DNA from 4 places in the Mesobacillus jeotgali genome. Region 4 is predicted to be linked to each of the others. Evidence: riboswitches for the same ligand, from Rfam matches in the RefSeq annotation. Region 4 holds a riboswitch; each other region holds the start of a gene.
The links. A riboswitch is a leader RNA that binds a small molecule or an ion and turns the genes downstream of it on or off. The one in region 4 is predicted to bind thiamine pyrophosphate.
Positions count from the first base shown of each region.

Region 1: another riboswitch for thiamine pyrophosphate. It lies ahead of tenA (thiaminase II); the one in region 4 lies ahead of FOF60_RS14645 (YkoF family thiamine/hydroxymethylpyrimidine-binding protein).
Region 2: another riboswitch for thiamine pyrophosphate. It lies ahead of thiT (energy-coupled thiamine transporter ThiT); the one in region 4 lies ahead of FOF60_RS14645 (YkoF family thiamine/hydroxymethylpyrimidine-binding protein).
Region 3: another riboswitch for thiamine pyrophosphate. It lies ahead of thiM (hydroxyethylthiazole kinase); the one in region 4 lies ahead of FOF60_RS14645 (YkoF family thiamine/hydroxymethylpyrimidine-binding protein).

Region 1 covers NZ_CP109811.1:2,341,387-2,345,357, reverse strand. Annotated here, with positions in the region: gene qoxB (cytochrome aa3 quinol oxidase subunit I) at 1-811, shown strand, start outside; gene qoxC (cytochrome aa3 quinol oxidase subunit III) at 801-1,406, shown strand; gene qoxD (cytochrome aa3 quinol oxidase subunit IV) at 1,408-1,707, shown strand; gene FOF60_RS11930 (hypothetical protein) at 1,969-2,184, opposite strand; TPP riboswitch at 2,358-2,467, shown strand; gene tenA (thiaminase II) at 2,547-3,218, shown strand; gene FOF60_RS11920 (DUF2935 domain-containing protein) at 3,302-3,971, opposite strand, start outside.
Region 2 covers NZ_CP109811.1:1,146,825-1,150,795, reverse strand. Annotated here, with positions in the region: gene feoB (ferrous iron transport protein B) at 1-846, opposite strand, end outside; gene FOF60_RS05730 (FeoA family protein) at 846-1,070, opposite strand; gene thiT (energy-coupled thiamine transporter ThiT) at 1,338-1,934, opposite strand; TPP riboswitch at 2,044-2,150, opposite strand; gene FOF60_RS05720 (histidine kinase N-terminal domain-containing protein) at 2,409-3,539, shown strand; gene FOF60_RS05715 (dicarboxylate/amino acid:cation symporter) at 3,592-3,971, opposite strand, start outside.
Region 3 covers NZ_CP109811.1:939,585-943,555, reverse strand. Annotated here, with positions in the region: gene thiE (thiamine phosphate synthase) at 1-179, opposite strand, end outside; gene thiD (bifunctional hydroxymethylpyrimidine kinase/phosphomethylpyrimidine kinase) at 152-994, opposite strand; gene thiM (hydroxyethylthiazole kinase) at 1,178-1,993, opposite strand; TPP riboswitch at 2,063-2,172, opposite strand; gene FOF60_RS04685 (DUF3951 domain-containing protein) at 2,376-2,513, opposite strand; gene pepT (peptidase T) at 2,639-3,871, shown strand.
Region 4 covers NZ_CP109811.1:2,864,840-2,868,810, reverse strand. Annotated here, with positions in the region: gene FOF60_RS14655 (ABC transporter ATP-binding protein) at 1-714, opposite strand, end outside; gene FOF60_RS14650 (ECF transporter S component) at 698-1,294, opposite strand; gene FOF60_RS14645 (YkoF family thiamine/hydroxymethylpyrimidine-binding protein) at 1,294-1,896, opposite strand; TPP riboswitch at 2,000-2,098, opposite strand; gene FOF60_RS14640 (hypothetical protein) at 2,707-2,895, shown strand; gene FOF60_RS14635 (hypothetical protein) at 3,070-3,312, shown strand; gene FOF60_RS14630 (hypothetical protein) at 3,382-3,537, opposite strand; gene FOF60_RS14625 (hypothetical protein) at 3,718-3,971, shown strand, end outside.

The sequences.
Region 1 (3,971 bases), 520 kb from region 4:
CGGTGTTACTGGTGTCATGCTGGCGATGGCTGCAGCAGACTATCAGTATCACAACACATTATTCCTGGTGGCACACTTCCACTATGTATTGATTCCGGGCGTTGTGTTCCCGATCTTTGCCGGTCTTTACTTCTGGTGGCCAAAAATGTTTGGCTATATGCTTAATGAGAAAATCGGCAAATGGCACTTCTGGCTGTTCGTTGTTGGGTTCAACGTAACGTTCATGCCAATGTTCTTCCTTGGACTTGACGGTGCGGTCCGCCGCGCGTACACTTACTCAGCTGAAACTGGGTTTGGTCCATTAATGATGATTTCTGCTGTTGGTTCAGTAATTCTTGCGGCAGGCTTTGCGGCTCTTGTGTACAACATCTACTGGAGCGCACGTAACGCTGAACGTAATATCGGCAATGACCCATGGGATGCAAGAACACTTGAGTGGGCTACTGCAACACCTGTACAGCATTATAACTTTGCTTCACTGCCAGAGGTTACGAAGCTTGATGCATTCTGGCACATGAAAAAGAACAATGAACTTCGGCCGCTTGCTGAAGATGAGATTGAAGAAATCCACTTGCCAAGCAATACATGGATTCCAATTTATATGGGTGTCGTATTTGGAATTTCTGGATTCCTGCTTGTGTTCGAGTGGACGATTGCAGCCGGAGTTGCCGCTCTAGGTATTCTTGCTGGTCTTGCCTTCCGTTCATTTGATTATGATGAAGGTTTCCATGTCCACAAGGATGAAATCTTTGAGACAGAAAGCAAATGGAGAAAAGGCGCGAACAAAGGAGTGAAGAACCATGTCAGCTAAAGTCAATGCAGCTTTACCGCTTGAATACCAGACAGAACAAAATAGGATGAATATCCTCGGCTTCTGGGTCTTCCTTGGAGCAGAAATCGTGCTGTTCGCTACCCTTTTCGGAGTGTATGGAGTGCTCGGTGAAAGATATGCAGGCGGTCCTACACAAAAAGATATTTTTATTGTAAGAGATGTCATGATCCAGACTTTCCTGCTGCTGACAAGCAGTTTTACAATGGGAATCTCGATCTTCGAAATGCGCAGAAGCAATATTAAAGGCATGCTGATGTGGCTCGTATTCACATTATTGCTGGGCGGCGGCTTCCTGTTCATGGAGGTTCGCGAGTTTATCCATTATGTCCATGAAGGTGCTACGATGCAGACAAGTGCGTTCCTATCCAGCTTCTTCGTTCTGCTTGGAACACACGGTTTGCACGTTACAATCGGGATTGGCTGGGCTATCCTGCTGATCATCCAGATATTGCAGCGAGGATTAACACCTGTTACAGCCCGCAAAGCATTTATCTTCGGACTGTACTGGCACTTCCTTGACGTCGTCTGGATCTTCATCTTCACATTTGTTTATTTACAAGGGTTGGTGATGTAAAATGGATAAGCATTCTAAAGGCTTCCCAATCAGTCATGTCATCGGATTCTTCATGTCACTAGTCCTGACATTCGGAGCAGCATGGATTGCCCTTCAGAGCTCACTCTCAATGAAGGCAGTCATGTGGATCATCGGAACACTGGCAGTTATCCAGGCCGGAATCCAGCTATACATGTTCATGCACATCAATGAAGGCGATGATAAAGTAACCAATAATATCAATATCATTTATTCAGCTTTTATCGCAGTTGTCATAGTTGCAGGATCCATCTGGGTCATGACTTCTGGACACTCGCATTAAAATGAAATGAAACCAGGCATCCTCTCAGGGGTGACCTGGTTTTTTTGTGGGCTCATTTTGAATAATTGATGCTGATTCAGACAATTTTCGGTTGAGGCAGCTGGATTTTGTCCGAACATGCTCTTACTTCGGACAATCTTTGCTTGGGCCAACGAGATTTTGTCCGAACATGCCCCTACTTCGGACAACTTTTGCTTAGGCGGCCGGGATTTTGTCCCAACCTTACTCTACTTCAAACAACCTTCACTTTTCATTAATGAACTAAATTTTAGCCATCTCGCCTTTGCGTCCTTTGATTAAACGCAATCGTGGCAGTTTGCCTTCTTTCTTGAATAGTGAGAACATCGCGAAGTTAAATGCTGCCAGAAACAGTGATAATACTGCATGCTGGAATCCGTGTGACATCAATGCCAGGAATCCGCTTACAAGACAATACAATCCAACGATTAAATAAAAATACATAAGAAGTTTTCCCACTTCTCATTCCCCCACTTTTTCGTATGTAATTTTAATATTAACAGAATTTATAAACAAATGTCACATAATGTTCACAATTAGCACCAAATTTTTTCACAATTTATTTTTCCTTAATAGCTTGACTCTTCAACAGCCAAGCTATTATGATTACAGATGAAATCTAAATATCCGTATTTTACCACTAGGGGTGCCTTTGATTTAAGGCTGAGATTAAAGTGAAACTTTGAGACCCTTGGAACCTGATCTGGTTTATACCAGCGTAGGAAAGTGGAATTTGGGACATTTTTTGTTGTGCCAATAAAACCACTTTCTTTGGAAAGTGGTTTTTTTATTGGGCTAAACAGGAAGAGGAGGAGATTTTTATGAAGAGTTTTACTGAGGAGTTAAAGAGACAGGCTGATCCAATCTGGCGGGCAAATTTTGATCACCCATTTGTACAGGGAATTGCAAATGGTAATTTAGCAATGGAATCCTTTCGCTATTATGTTTTACAGGATTCCTATTACCTTTCCCATTTTGCCAGGATACAGGCAATCGCAGCGTCAAGAGCAGCTGATTTGTTCACCACTTCGAGAATGGCAGCCCATTCCATGGGGACTTATGAGGCTGAACTTGGTTTGCATGAAAATTTTCTAAAGCAACTGGAAGTAACAAAACAAGAACTAGCGGAGTTTAACCCCTCTCCTACTGCCTATGCTTACACTTCCCATCTTTATCGAGTTGCTGCTTCAGGAAGCCTGGCTGAAATCATCGCAGCCATCCTACCATGCTACTGGATTTACCATGAAATTGGACAATTGTTTAAGGGATCCACCCCCAATGTCCAAATTTATCAAGAATGGATTGCAGCATATGGAGGAGAATGGTTCAGTGAACTTGTAAATGAGCAGCTAAACAGGCTTGATCAGCTTGCAGTGGAAGCGTCAAATATAGAAAAAGAAAAAATGAAACTGCATTTTATCATAAGCAGCCAGTATGAATTCATGTTTTGGGACATGGCATACAATCAAGAAAAATGGCCTATTGAATTGTAAAAGCGAACATAAAAAACAACGGGATCCTTCCCGTTGTTTTAATTCAGGGTGCAAACAGGTCACTTCATGCTGTTGTTTTTTGCCTAAAAGGAAGGCTTCGACAAGGAGCAATTGCCGACTTGTGCCTGCAGCCTTGGTTCATAGTAGCTTAAACTGGCAAGAAAGTAACAGGTTTCTGGAAAGTGATGCTCCAGAAAGCGGAGATTTGTTTTATTCAAAAGTGTATTGGCCTTATACTTTTCCACCATCTTTCTAATATAATGATCCATTTCCAGCGTCGTCTTTCCTACTTCATAGATGAATTCCTGCTGACGGGCAAAGCCTGGCTGTTTTACCCGAAGATAATTTTTCAAATGGTGATTCTGGACAATGTAAAGCTGAAATCTTCGTTTGTACTCCTGCGTTACTATGTTGGCTTCGACTTCAATTGGATCGAGGAGATTTTCAAAAAGTACCGCGTGGCCAAGCTGGTCTTCAAGCCAAAGGTCCATCACCTGTGTAACGGACAACCGTACTGGTTCTTGGCCTTGTACCAGATAGCTCAATATCCGTAAATACTCCTGATTTTCACTTAATGTACCGTTTAAATAGGTTGGTGACAAGTTAAGGTTAACTTTGTTATCAATTCGTAATGATTGCAGTGTACCTTCAAAATCATAATAGCTTTTAGCAACCTGCCATGCTTTTCTTGAAAAATCAATCATTTGACTGTCCTGGTAGCCTGTTTGACGAGGAATCGACTGTAACTCGCCT
Region 2 (3,971 bases), 1.7 Mb from region 4:
GAATTTATTCGTTACGAGCATGTCAACCTTCTCTGTCAATGGAATCTTTTTATTTTCCGTTGAGGTGGCTGCCTCTGTTACTATTTTATCAATCGCTTCACTGCGTTTTCGATGGATGATCTGGTCAAGCGCTTGTTTGCTGCCCAAGTTTTGCTGTTCAGAAATAGAAACATGGTTAACCAAGGTGTCAATCTCACCCGATGGCAAAATAGTTTCTAAATAGCTTTTCACATAGGGATTGCCTTCAAACAGCTGAAGTGCAAGCCATCGAACCGGGTGTTGCGTCTTTCCGGCCAGTTTGTTCTCAAGCTCCAGGATGCCCGCTTCAATCGCTTTTCCATAATAAATGAGATTCGACTTCCCGATACCAATAACTCCGCCAGTCACCAGCTCTGCAAGTTCATTACACCCTTTTCCTGACCTGGCAACAACAGGTGCTACTGCCACGCCCAATGATTGAGACAGTTTAGCAATATCAATGTCAATACCACGGTTTTTAGCCACATCCAGCATGTTTAAGCCAATAATGACAGGTGCACCGTATTCCAACAGCTGCATAGTAAGGTGGAGATTGCGCCTTAACTGAGAAGCGTCCAGGATATTGAGAAGTTTTTCGAATGGTTCATTCAGGAAGAAATTCGTTACAACACCTTCATCTTTAGAAAGTGGATTGAGGGTATACACCCCGGGAAGGTCAATAAGCTGGTCCCTGCCATTTTTAAGTAATCCAACTTTCTTTTCGACCGTTACCCCGCTCCAGTTGCCGACATATTCATAGGAACCTGTTAAGTTATTAAACAATGATGTTTTTCCAGTGTTTGGATTGCCAATGAGCGCAATATTCATCATACTCGCTCCACTTCAATCCTTAGGGCTTCTTTGCGGCGGATACCGATGCATTGCCCGCAGGATTCAACCATGACTGGGCCGCCAAAAGGCAGTATGCATTTTACGCACACTTCAGAGCCTTCTGCTATTCCCAAATCAAGCAATCTTCTTCTGACAAATTTGTCAGCACTTGCAATATTCATGATCCGGCCTTTTTCACCAGTCTTTAATTTTCCCAGCATAGCCATCACCTTTTTTTAGTTTAATAGTTATGATAAAACTCTTTGATGATTCTTTTTTCTAAATGAGAATGATTATCTTTATTTAACCAGTTGACGGCGAGATACACTGTGACATAAATCACTAAGATTACGCTTGCAACGTATATTTATTGCAAACTCCATATAATTGACAATATTTTCACCCACAATCACTTCATTTTCATCATATACCCTTATAGGTATAAAGTGCGCATAAAAAATAGGAGAGCTTTTCAGCTCCCCCATCTGCTACATTTTATTGCTTACAGGTGTCGACTTAACCATTCTCGATGGTGCGTAGCCGATGACCAGAATAATGATAATGGCACTTAAGATCATGCTCGGAATCATATAGGTACCGTTATAGATTATTGAATAAAGCCACGCTGGCTGTCCTTCTGGCGCCCAGACTCCAAAAAAGATCCAGCCCGAAAAGAAATGAGCGATAAAGCGAAGCAAGCTTCCAATAAAGGTACCGGCGATGATCAAACCAATCCACTTTGTCTTATTTCCATTCTGGATATTTTCCTTGATCTGCCTCGCAAAAATACCGGCAGCTCCCAGTACAGTAAATGCAACCACATAATCAATGAATCCCTGTACAGGGTGGTATATTTGCGAGAAGCCAAGGATGAATTGCAAAAGTCCGAGCAGCAGCCCGGTTATTGCGCCGCCTTTTATTCCCCAGCGGAACGCCATCAGGAATACAGGCACCATCGCAATCGACACTGATCCTCCCTGGGGCCAGATTCTTGAAAATAAAAATCCGGAAAATAAATCAAGCAAATAAGCCAGTGCGGAAAATACGGCTATTTCCACTAAAAAGAGAGTTTGTTTTTGTTTCATGTTATGTTCCTCCTTCTTTTCAGAATGAGGTCCGTTTCTACCACGCCTTTTCTGCTTCAGAAACAAAAAAAGCAATCGTGGGGATCGATATAGGATTCCCAAGATTGCTTTCCTATCGCATCCACATTCCTTCGCTAGCATTAACTAACAGGTTCAAAGGGTAAGAACTCGGCCGCTCACTCTCAGCTACTTTACGCAGCTCCCCTTGTGGTTATTATTTAGTTTCTACACTATGAATATACTACTTCTGCCATTCAATAACAAGTAGAACCTGTCAGCAGACTCTGCACTTCCCAATTAATGTCGATGGAACAATAGACAAAACTCTTTCATTGTTGCTAAAAAAGTCGGTCTTTTGTCACGATTTTAGCTATTCGACGTGATTCAGCGCATGTTCTTAATATTCGACAAAGGGATTTCGGGTTTTTCCTCGAATCTTTAATACCGAAATGAAAAACTGGGGGACTTAATGAAATGCTGCCAATTACGGATAACCGATTGCTTAGCTTCCTGACTAGTGAAAAAGAAAACCTGATAGCTGACTGGACGGAAAAAATAATCGTCTCAGAAGATGATCCATATAAAGAGAAAATAAGCAAGAACGCTGAGAGAATGTATGCAGTCATTCTCTCGGTGTTTTCTAGGACAAGCGAAGAATTGGAAGAACATATTCAGGAGCTTGCTTTCATGGTCGGAGAAGAACGGGTTCGTGCTGACATTAACATTGGCGATTTTGTCTATAATGTCAATTCCGGACGCTCCGTTTTATATAAACATCTTCATAAAATGAATATGGAATGGACAGAAATGCAAGAGGCCATCAACTCGATCAATTACTGTTTCGATACCTTTTTATATTACGCTGTATCCTATTATAATGAACAGAAAAACAAGATTATCGAGGAAAAGAACCAGTTCATCGATTCAACGCATAAAGACAGGCTGACATTGCTTGGGCAAATGACGTCTAGCTTCATCCATGAATTCCGCAATCCGTTGACTTCTATTCAGGGCTTCATCCAGCTCTTGAGATCTGAACACCAAGATATGAAGTATCTCGATATCATCTCAAGCGAGCTTGAGCAGCTGAATTTCCGAATTTCACAATTCTTGCTGCTGTCAAAAAAAGAGCTGATTGGAAAAGAAAAGACACATTTCTCTTTAAATAAAATGATTGATGAGGTTTTAAATTTCCTATATCCCAGCATCCTTGACACGAATGTCCGCGTGATCAAAGAGGTAGCAGAGGATATGGATTTGTACGGCTATGCTGATGAAATCAGGCAGGTCCTCATCAACATCATCTTTAATGCCATTGACGTATTGAGCCAATACCGTGATGACCCACAGATTGAAATCAAAGGATTTTTCGTGAATGATACCCATATCAAAATAGAAATTTCGAATAATGGGCCAATCATACCCGACCATTTGCTAAAAACCATCTTTGAGCCATTCGTCACGACCAAAACACTTGGAACCGGACTTGGGTTGTTCGTCTGCAGGGAAATAATCGAAAAGCATAAAGGCATACTTGCCTGTTCATCAGAACCTGACAAGACGTCTTTCATTATGCTGCTGCCTTTGACAAGAATCGAAATCTGACATATAACCTGAACAAGAAGACCCCGCCGGCAAAGGCGGGGTCTCTTCTACTTTAATCTAAATATTCAAGAGAGCGGTTGTCTGCCATATTTTTAACTTTGCTTTTCTCCGGTCTTACTTGATGCTTTTTCTCAGTTTCAGAGACGATGACCGCACAAGCTGCATCTCCTGTAATGTTGACAGCGGTGCGAGCCATATCAAGCAAACGGTCAATCCCGAGAATGAGGCCGATTCCTTCAACAGGCAGACCTACAGATTGGAGGACCATGGCCAGCATGATCAAACCAACACCTGGAACACCTGCCGTCCCTATACTTGCAAGCACGGCAGTCAAGACGACAGTCAAAAGCTCTGCCATTGTAAGGTCGGCACCGTATACCTGTGCGATGAATACGGTAGCTACACCCTGCATGATCGCGGTACCGTCCATGT
Region 3 (3,971 bases), 1.9 Mb from region 4:
TCCAGCTTTTCAAAATCATTAAGACAGCCTTCCCCTTTTTCCCGATACTGAAAAATCGTGATCCCTCCGCGAATCGCATCTTCAAGCACCCTGACTGGTTCCGCGAAACAGTTCGTACTGCCGGCGATAAAATAAAGCGTCAGCAAGCTTCTCATTTGTTCAGGACTGATTCTCGCCATGAGCTGACCTCGCCTTCCTTTTTTGTATTGTAGGCCCAATGGTTAGTAGGTCCATGTCCATTCCCGATATCCAGCGGATTGGCAATGGCAGCCTGGATGAACTCCTTCGCCACAGAAACTGATTCATGGACCGAAGCTCCTTTCGCGAGCTGTGCCGTGACTGCAGCTGAAAAAGTACAGCCTGTTCCATGGGTGTTCTTCGTCCCAATCCTTGGAGTGGAGAAGTACGTAAAATCCGTTCCGTCAAAAAGGACATCAACAGATTGTACTGTTTCCTCATCATGACCGCCTTTTATAACGATATTTTTAGCTCCGAGCTCATGGATCCGTTTAGCCGCCTCCTTTTTTTCACCAATCGTCCTGATAGACATACCTGTCAGCACCTCGGCCTCAGGAATGTTCGGAGTGATGATAAGACAGAGCGGAAGCAAATGTTCTTTGAGGGCCGAAACAGCCTGCTGCTGAAGCAATGAAGCTCCTCCCTTCGCAATCATGACCGGATCGATTACGACTCTTTCCAAGCTCAACTCTCTAATCTTTCCCGCGACCGCTTCGATGATTTTCTCGTTAAAAAGCATCCCAGTTTTCAAGGCATCGGTCCCAATGTCCTCGCCAACAGACTGGATTTGCCTTGCCACAGCTTCTGCCGTCAACGGATAAACTCCCTGAACGCCAAGAGTGTTTTGCGCTGTTACTGCTGTCAGCGCGGACATTCCGTATACACCCAGCTCCTGGAACGTCTTCAGGTCTGCCTGGATTCCGGCCCCCCCGCCGCTGTCCGACCCTGCGATTGTCAGTGCTTTTTTCATAATCATTTACCTCCTTTTATTAGGCTCTTTTCTAAACTTTGTTGCTATTGACCGCAAAATAGTAATGAATGAACTATGTTTCTATGAAAGTTGACTCTAATAATGAGAAAAGAGCAACAAACTTAATACCGACCTGCAAATTAGCTTTATATTACGTTAAAATCGGCTTTAGGATTTTAACAAAAATCTTTACGAAAACAACCTTTTATCAAAAGAACTTTTATTGTAGATTTCCTCAGCATCCAAGTGGTAAAGCTGGTTCAAGAACTCTACTTGAAAACTTCCCGGTCCATGCATGGCGCTTTTGTCTGCGGCAACTTCCGCTGCTACTCCATAAATGATCACTGCAACAGCTGCTGCTTTCAGAAAATCCTTTTCAACTGCTGTAAATGCCCCGATTACCGAAGTCAGCAGGCATCCGGTACCGGTTACCTTCGTAAGGATTGGGTGTCCATTACTGACTACAAACGTAGACTTCCCGTCTGTGATAACGTCTTCCTTCCCTGTCAGTGCTACAATCGTGTTCAATTTTTGCGCTGCGGATTCAGCCAGCTCGATTACATCCCCATCTGAATCTCCTGCGTCAACACCGCGTATGCTCCAGGTTTCACCGGCAACATTCGCTATTTCCGCAGCATTTCCCCTGATAATCGAAATCTCTAATTCTTCCATCAGCCTTCTCGCAGTTTCGGTCCGATAAGCAGTCGCCCCCGCGCCGACCGGATCAAGTATGACCGGAACTCCCTGCTCATTTGCCGCTTTACCGGCAATCAGCATCGACTCAACGACTTCCGGCCGCAACGTTCCGATATTCAGCACAAGGCTCCCCGCCATGCCTGCCATTTCAGCGACTTCCTCATGTGCAAAGGCCATCACCGGGGATGCGCCCAAAGCCAGCAGTCCATTAGCGGTAAAATTGGTGACCACTACATTGGTGATATTATGGACGAGCGGATTCTCCCTCCTTACTCTTTCTAGCAAGCCAGCAATCTCTCTTTTTTCCATCCTGATTCCTCCTTAAAAAATAAAAAGCCAGATCCGTAAATGGACCTGGCTTAAAAGCAAAGTAAGAAAACTTCTCTCACACTACTTTCCTACGCTGGTATTACCCAGATCAGGTCCGAAGGGTTAAAAGACTTAGCGTCTTCCTCTCAGCCCGCAGCAGGGCACCCCTAGTAGTAAATCGAATATTCAATTATCTTAATCCTAGTCTTAACTTTTATATATGTAAAGTGAAAAGTTCATTTTCTGTCTTTTTTTAGTTCTTTCTTGATTTCTTCCAGAAGCTTGAGTTGCGAACCTGCCCATCTGTTATTCTTGCAGCCAGTTTTTGCAATGTGATCGTGATGGACCAGAGAGACTATATCAGGACAATGATGACACGATATCAATCATCTTTCTTTTTTCCCTCGGCAAGATCATCAAACGGAGTATAGGTATTGCTTGGCAGCTTCCCGGAAGTGATGATTCTATAAATCGAATAAAACACAACAAACAGTACAATAGCCGTGAACACATAACCCATATTCCCCAGCCTCCTTTTCCATACATTATACATGTAAAAAATGGAATTTTCATTCTTTTTCAAATGGTGTTTCAGACGTTCTGTGCTAATATGAAAATATACATACAAATGGGAGATGAAAGACAATGAAAAATGAGATTATCGAAAGATTTACCTCTTATGTAAAAGTTGATACTCAATCAAATGAAAACAGTGAAACCACTCCTTCGACGGAAGGCCAGCTCACTCTTGCCAATATGCTGGTCGAGGAGTTGAAATCAATCGGTATGGAGGAAGTCAGTATTGACGAAAATGGTTATGTGATGGCCACACTTCCTGCCAATACGGAAAAAGATGTACCTACAATCGGCTTTCTGGCTCATGTCGATACAGCAACTGATTTTACCGGCAAAAATGTTAATCCGCAGATTGTGGAAAACTTCGAGGGCAACCAGATTATCCTGAATGATGAACAGAATATCATCCTGTCGCCTGCTGATTTTCCAGAACTCCCTCAATATAAAGGACATACTCTGATCACCACTGACGGAACCACGCTGCTTGGTGCTGACAATAAAGCCGGAATCGCCGAAATCATGACAGCAATGGCTTATTTGATCAAGCACCCGGAAATCAAACATGGCAGGATCCGTGTCGCTTTCACGCCAGATGAGGAAATCGGAAGAGGACCTCATAAATTCGATGTCGAGGCGTTCAATGCAAAATACGCCTATACCGTCGATGGTGGTCCGCTTGGCGAGCTGGAGTATGAAAGCTTTAACGCAGCCAGCGCCAAGGTGACATTTAAAGGCAAGAACGTCCACCCTGGAACAGCAAAAGGAAAAATGGTGAACTCGGCCAAAATCGCCATGGAATTCAACAGCAAACTTCCAGCAGAAGAAGCGCCTGAGCATACGGAAGGATATGAAGGCTTCTTCCACCTCAGTTCGATCAATGGTGATGTGGAGGAAACGACGCTGCACTATATCATCCGTGATTTTGACCGAGACAGCTTCCAGGCACGAAAGGATTTGGTGCAGAAAATCACCAATGAATTAAGGCTGACTTATGGTGAAACCCGCGTTGAACTCGAAATGAATGACCAATATTATAATATGAAGGATAAAATCGAGCCGGTTAAAGAAATTGTCGACATCGCCTATGAAGCAATGGAAAACCTCGGCATCAAGCCGATCGTCAAACCGATCCGGGGTGGCACAGACGGTTCCCAGCTAAGCTATATGGGACTGCCGACACCGAATATTTTTACAGGCGGAGAGAATTTCCACGGAAGATTCGAATATATCTCTGTTGATAACATGATGAAATCAGTAGAAACAATTGTAGAAATTGCTAAACTTTTCGAAGCCAAAGCTTAACTAACAACAAGAAGCCAGATTCCCAGGTATACGGAAATCTGGCTTCTTTTTTTAGGGATTGTTGCTGAGATCTCTCGAATAGAGTCCCGCTGAGCGACCC
Region 4 (3,971 bases):
ACAAACATCAGGCGGACCATTAAAAAACAGTTCACCCGCAGAATTCAATATGATGCAGCGATCCATCACTTCGAGCCAATGATCCAGGTTATGCTCGATAACTAGGATGCTAAACGAGTGCTCATTCTTTAATCTTTTTAACGTTTGGACCAATTCGAACCCTGAGGCGGGGTCCAGATTGGCAGTAGGTTCATCAAGTATTAATAACTCAGGTTCCATTGCCAGTGCACATGCAATCGCAAGCTTTTGCTTTTGCCCGCCAGAGAGTGAGTGGATCAGCCTGTGTTTAAAGTGCCTTATGTCTACTAAGTCTAGGGCATAATCTATTCTTTCTTTCATTTCCGATCTAGGAAATTGAATATTCTCTAAAACAAAAGCTAATTCTTCCTCGACAGTCAGCATGCAAAACTGAGAATCAGGATCCTGCATGACCAACCCGACTTTTTGATTTATCTTTCCGGACTCGAAGGAGGATAATTCCTTTCCTCTGAATTTTATGCTGCCGCTCATTATTCCATCAACAGACGCTGGATATAGATTATTCATACAGTATGCGAGTGTGCTCTTACCTGAACCGCTTGGACCCAGTACAAGAATGTTCTCATTTTCATTAATATCAAAAGTGATATTCTTTAAAATATCATCCTGATCCTCCTCAAATCGGAACGTTACGTTTGACACTTCAAGAAATGGAAGACTAGGCTGAGATATCATTGTTCTGCTTTGCCTTTCTGGCTTCCTTTCCAAGCGGGAAGCTATTCAACGCTCCTGTTTTAGCGAGGCTGTCGCTTATGTATTTACCTAGAAGACCCGCTAAGATTGCACCGCTAATAAGCCTGACGACAAACATGGCTGTTACATAACCAGGTGATAGAGCGGAGAAGCCGCCTAAAAAATAGCCCCATGCGAAGCTGGTGAGGGAAGACCCCATTCCTGCTGCTACAAGAACCCATGTAGAATAGTTCTTCCATTTGGTTGCCGCAAATGCGGCTTCTGCACCCAGTCCCTGGATAATACCGGCCAGGATCAGACGCGGACCAATAGCATTTCCAAGCATGACCTCGATTGTTGCTGCGATTGTTTCTGATAACACCGCTGCTCCAGGCTTCCTGATGATGTAGGCAGCTATGATGGAAACGATGAACCAGATCCCGAAGATCAAGTCATAGCCGATTAGTCCGAACATGCCTACAAGCACATTGCCGAGCTGTAAGAACAGGAGGTAGATTACGCCAAAAACAACTGCCAATACGGATAAAACTACAACCTCTCGAAGTTTCCAGTTTGCGAGCATTATCGTCCCTCCTTACGGGAAGGGCTGTTGGCGGACATGGTCACCGTCATAACAATATGTGAAGAATCACTGTTCCTGGCACCATCAAAAGCGTTTTCCATCCCGGTAAAAACCTTATTGGCGTCGCCGTCCAATCTTGAAGCATAATGAACTCCTCCGCTAAAGACTCCTTGTTGATCAACCGTTTTTATTTGATCCATGATTACATTCATATATCCGGGGATTCCCAAAGGATAGAGAGCAAACTGGGCTGCGACCTCCTGGTTGATTTTTTGAGAACGCTCCTCATTCATTAAATATGAATCTTCCGCCATAAAAGCATCCCCTGCACTGTCACCAGGACATCCATTTGAAAACGTGGCATTCAGGACCACATGACCTCCACCGATTGAAGCGTTCAGGAATATCGCTTTAACTACATCAAAAACATGTTCAGAACGTCCCCGGACACATGTGCTGACATCATCTGTCTTCATCCATACCTTTGATGTATCAACTTCCTTCAATGCAGAGAGAATAATGTCCACAAACCTGTCTGACATTGGGGAAATCGTAAACGTGGCCCCTGTAATCTCACTTGTACCGCAAAAAATTTCATTCATACCATTACATCTCCTTTGTTCACTTGATAAAAAACAAAAAACTGCATCCAGCGTGGTGGATGCAGTTGAATTCTATCGTCAGATAAAAAAAGAGATATAACGAAGAGCTTCGCCTGCACTTCCCCACGCTGGTATTATCCAGATCGGGTAATAAGGGTCAGAACAAAGTTCTTCTCAGCCAAAAGCTCCCCTAGTGCAAAAACCTATGCAGTTGTTGTTTTCAAAATCATCTTAATGTAAATAGGCTGTATTGTAAATGGCTAATTTTAAAAATTTGTATCATTCCGAATGGTTTCCAAAAACTTTTCTTTGGCAATAGCTCCCCAGAGTACCGAGGTCCATATTCAGCAACAGTTCCATTTCGCCTAGATCTTTTTTCGAAACGACAGGGTCACTTAAAGACCATTTAACAGTATAAACGAAATAGTAATCTTTGATTTGGCGAAATATAACGACCGAGTTTGGAAAAACGTCAAACTGCGCTTTAATATTATATCTCTTTGTGTAGGACCAATTTGTAAGCTTCATAGAAAATCTCCATGTCATTCAAATTTTAATAGGGCAACTGGGAAAAGCTCAAACAGTCATGTAACCCTAAATAATTCCCTCGTTAAAAACAAATCTTGATATAAATTACCCTGGAAGAGGATAGGAAAAACAACATAGTGTTGTAAGGTGATAGATTATGTTAAAATAAAGGGCGTTGCGGCTTAGTTAGCGACATATATCTACATACTATCAAACTGCTAGCAAATTGATGAATTGTATTTTTTTACATAGAATTAAAGGATTTGGAGGGAAATCTGTTCCATGAATGAGGCCCAGAGAATTCAATTGAATGTGAGAGTATCGAAGGAAACATCTGATAAACTAGATGAGATTGTCGAATATTATCAAGAGAATACAAAAATCGGCAGGATATACAAAGGCGATGTATTAACAGATATAATAGAAAAATCATATGAAATCATGCAAAAGCAAAAGAAGTTGAATAGATAAATCGGACTGAGTTCAAATATTAATTGTCCATGAAAAAAGATGTATGGGTAAATTAGACTATGCCAAATTGTCAAGGTTCAAATATGGCGAATTAGTGAACAAAACAGTTGCGTTAATCAATAATTAGTCGTATTATTTAAATAATCTGATAATACGATAAGGTGGTTTTTGATTATGATGCGAATGGCAATTGCAGGTGTAGCCGGCTTTGTCCTTGTGTTCATTGAGTCATATATTGTAATGGTATTCAAACAGTATGAGACGATTGAGTTCGGGGGGATGGCCCCGTTTGTCAGTGTCTGGTCGATGAACTTTTTCCTCGTTTTCTCGATCCTGACTCATATTAAATTTTGGTATGAAGAAAGAGAAGCACAGCGGGAAGAAGATGCAGCGGAAAGGGACCGGTTCATTAGTTAAAGCACTTTATGTAAATGTTTGCGTTACTGACCCTAAATAGGAAGAGAAAGGCGATTTGCCTTTCTCTTTTTATTTTGCTTTATTTTGATCTGTATCGATGCTGTCTCGTTCAGCCTCTTCAGCTGCTATCCTTAATTCCTGAAAAAATAACTGGTCATTGCAAACCATACTATGCTGTTCATTTTCCTCATTGAAATGTTTATGGTTATTTTGTTTTTGCTCCATTTTCTCATCCTCCTGCCTTTGTTTAGTACTGTGTATATTACTTCTTCCCTTATCAGAAAGATTCATGCCTCGGGTACCGTCGTTGTAAGTATTTACTAACGATTTTAAATCATGCAAAACGGATTCATTAACTTTCGCTTACAGTGGGAAACTATCTCTACTTTACTAATGGAGGGAAGCGTGGATATAGTGAAATCTGTTTACCAATTTGATGATGACCAGCAGTTTCTTAAAATTGATTTTCTGTTGGGAAGTGAACAATCTTCCTGGCGTACTTATGTTTTTGGTGAGAATTGGAATGATATCATCAGTTCTGCATCGGTCCTTTCCGAAACTATGGCCGACAGTATTGAATATGCTTTTGAAATCCTTGGCATCCGTGGCAGAATTGCAATCCTGGAAGCACCCAAACCTGGAGATTCACTAACAGAAGT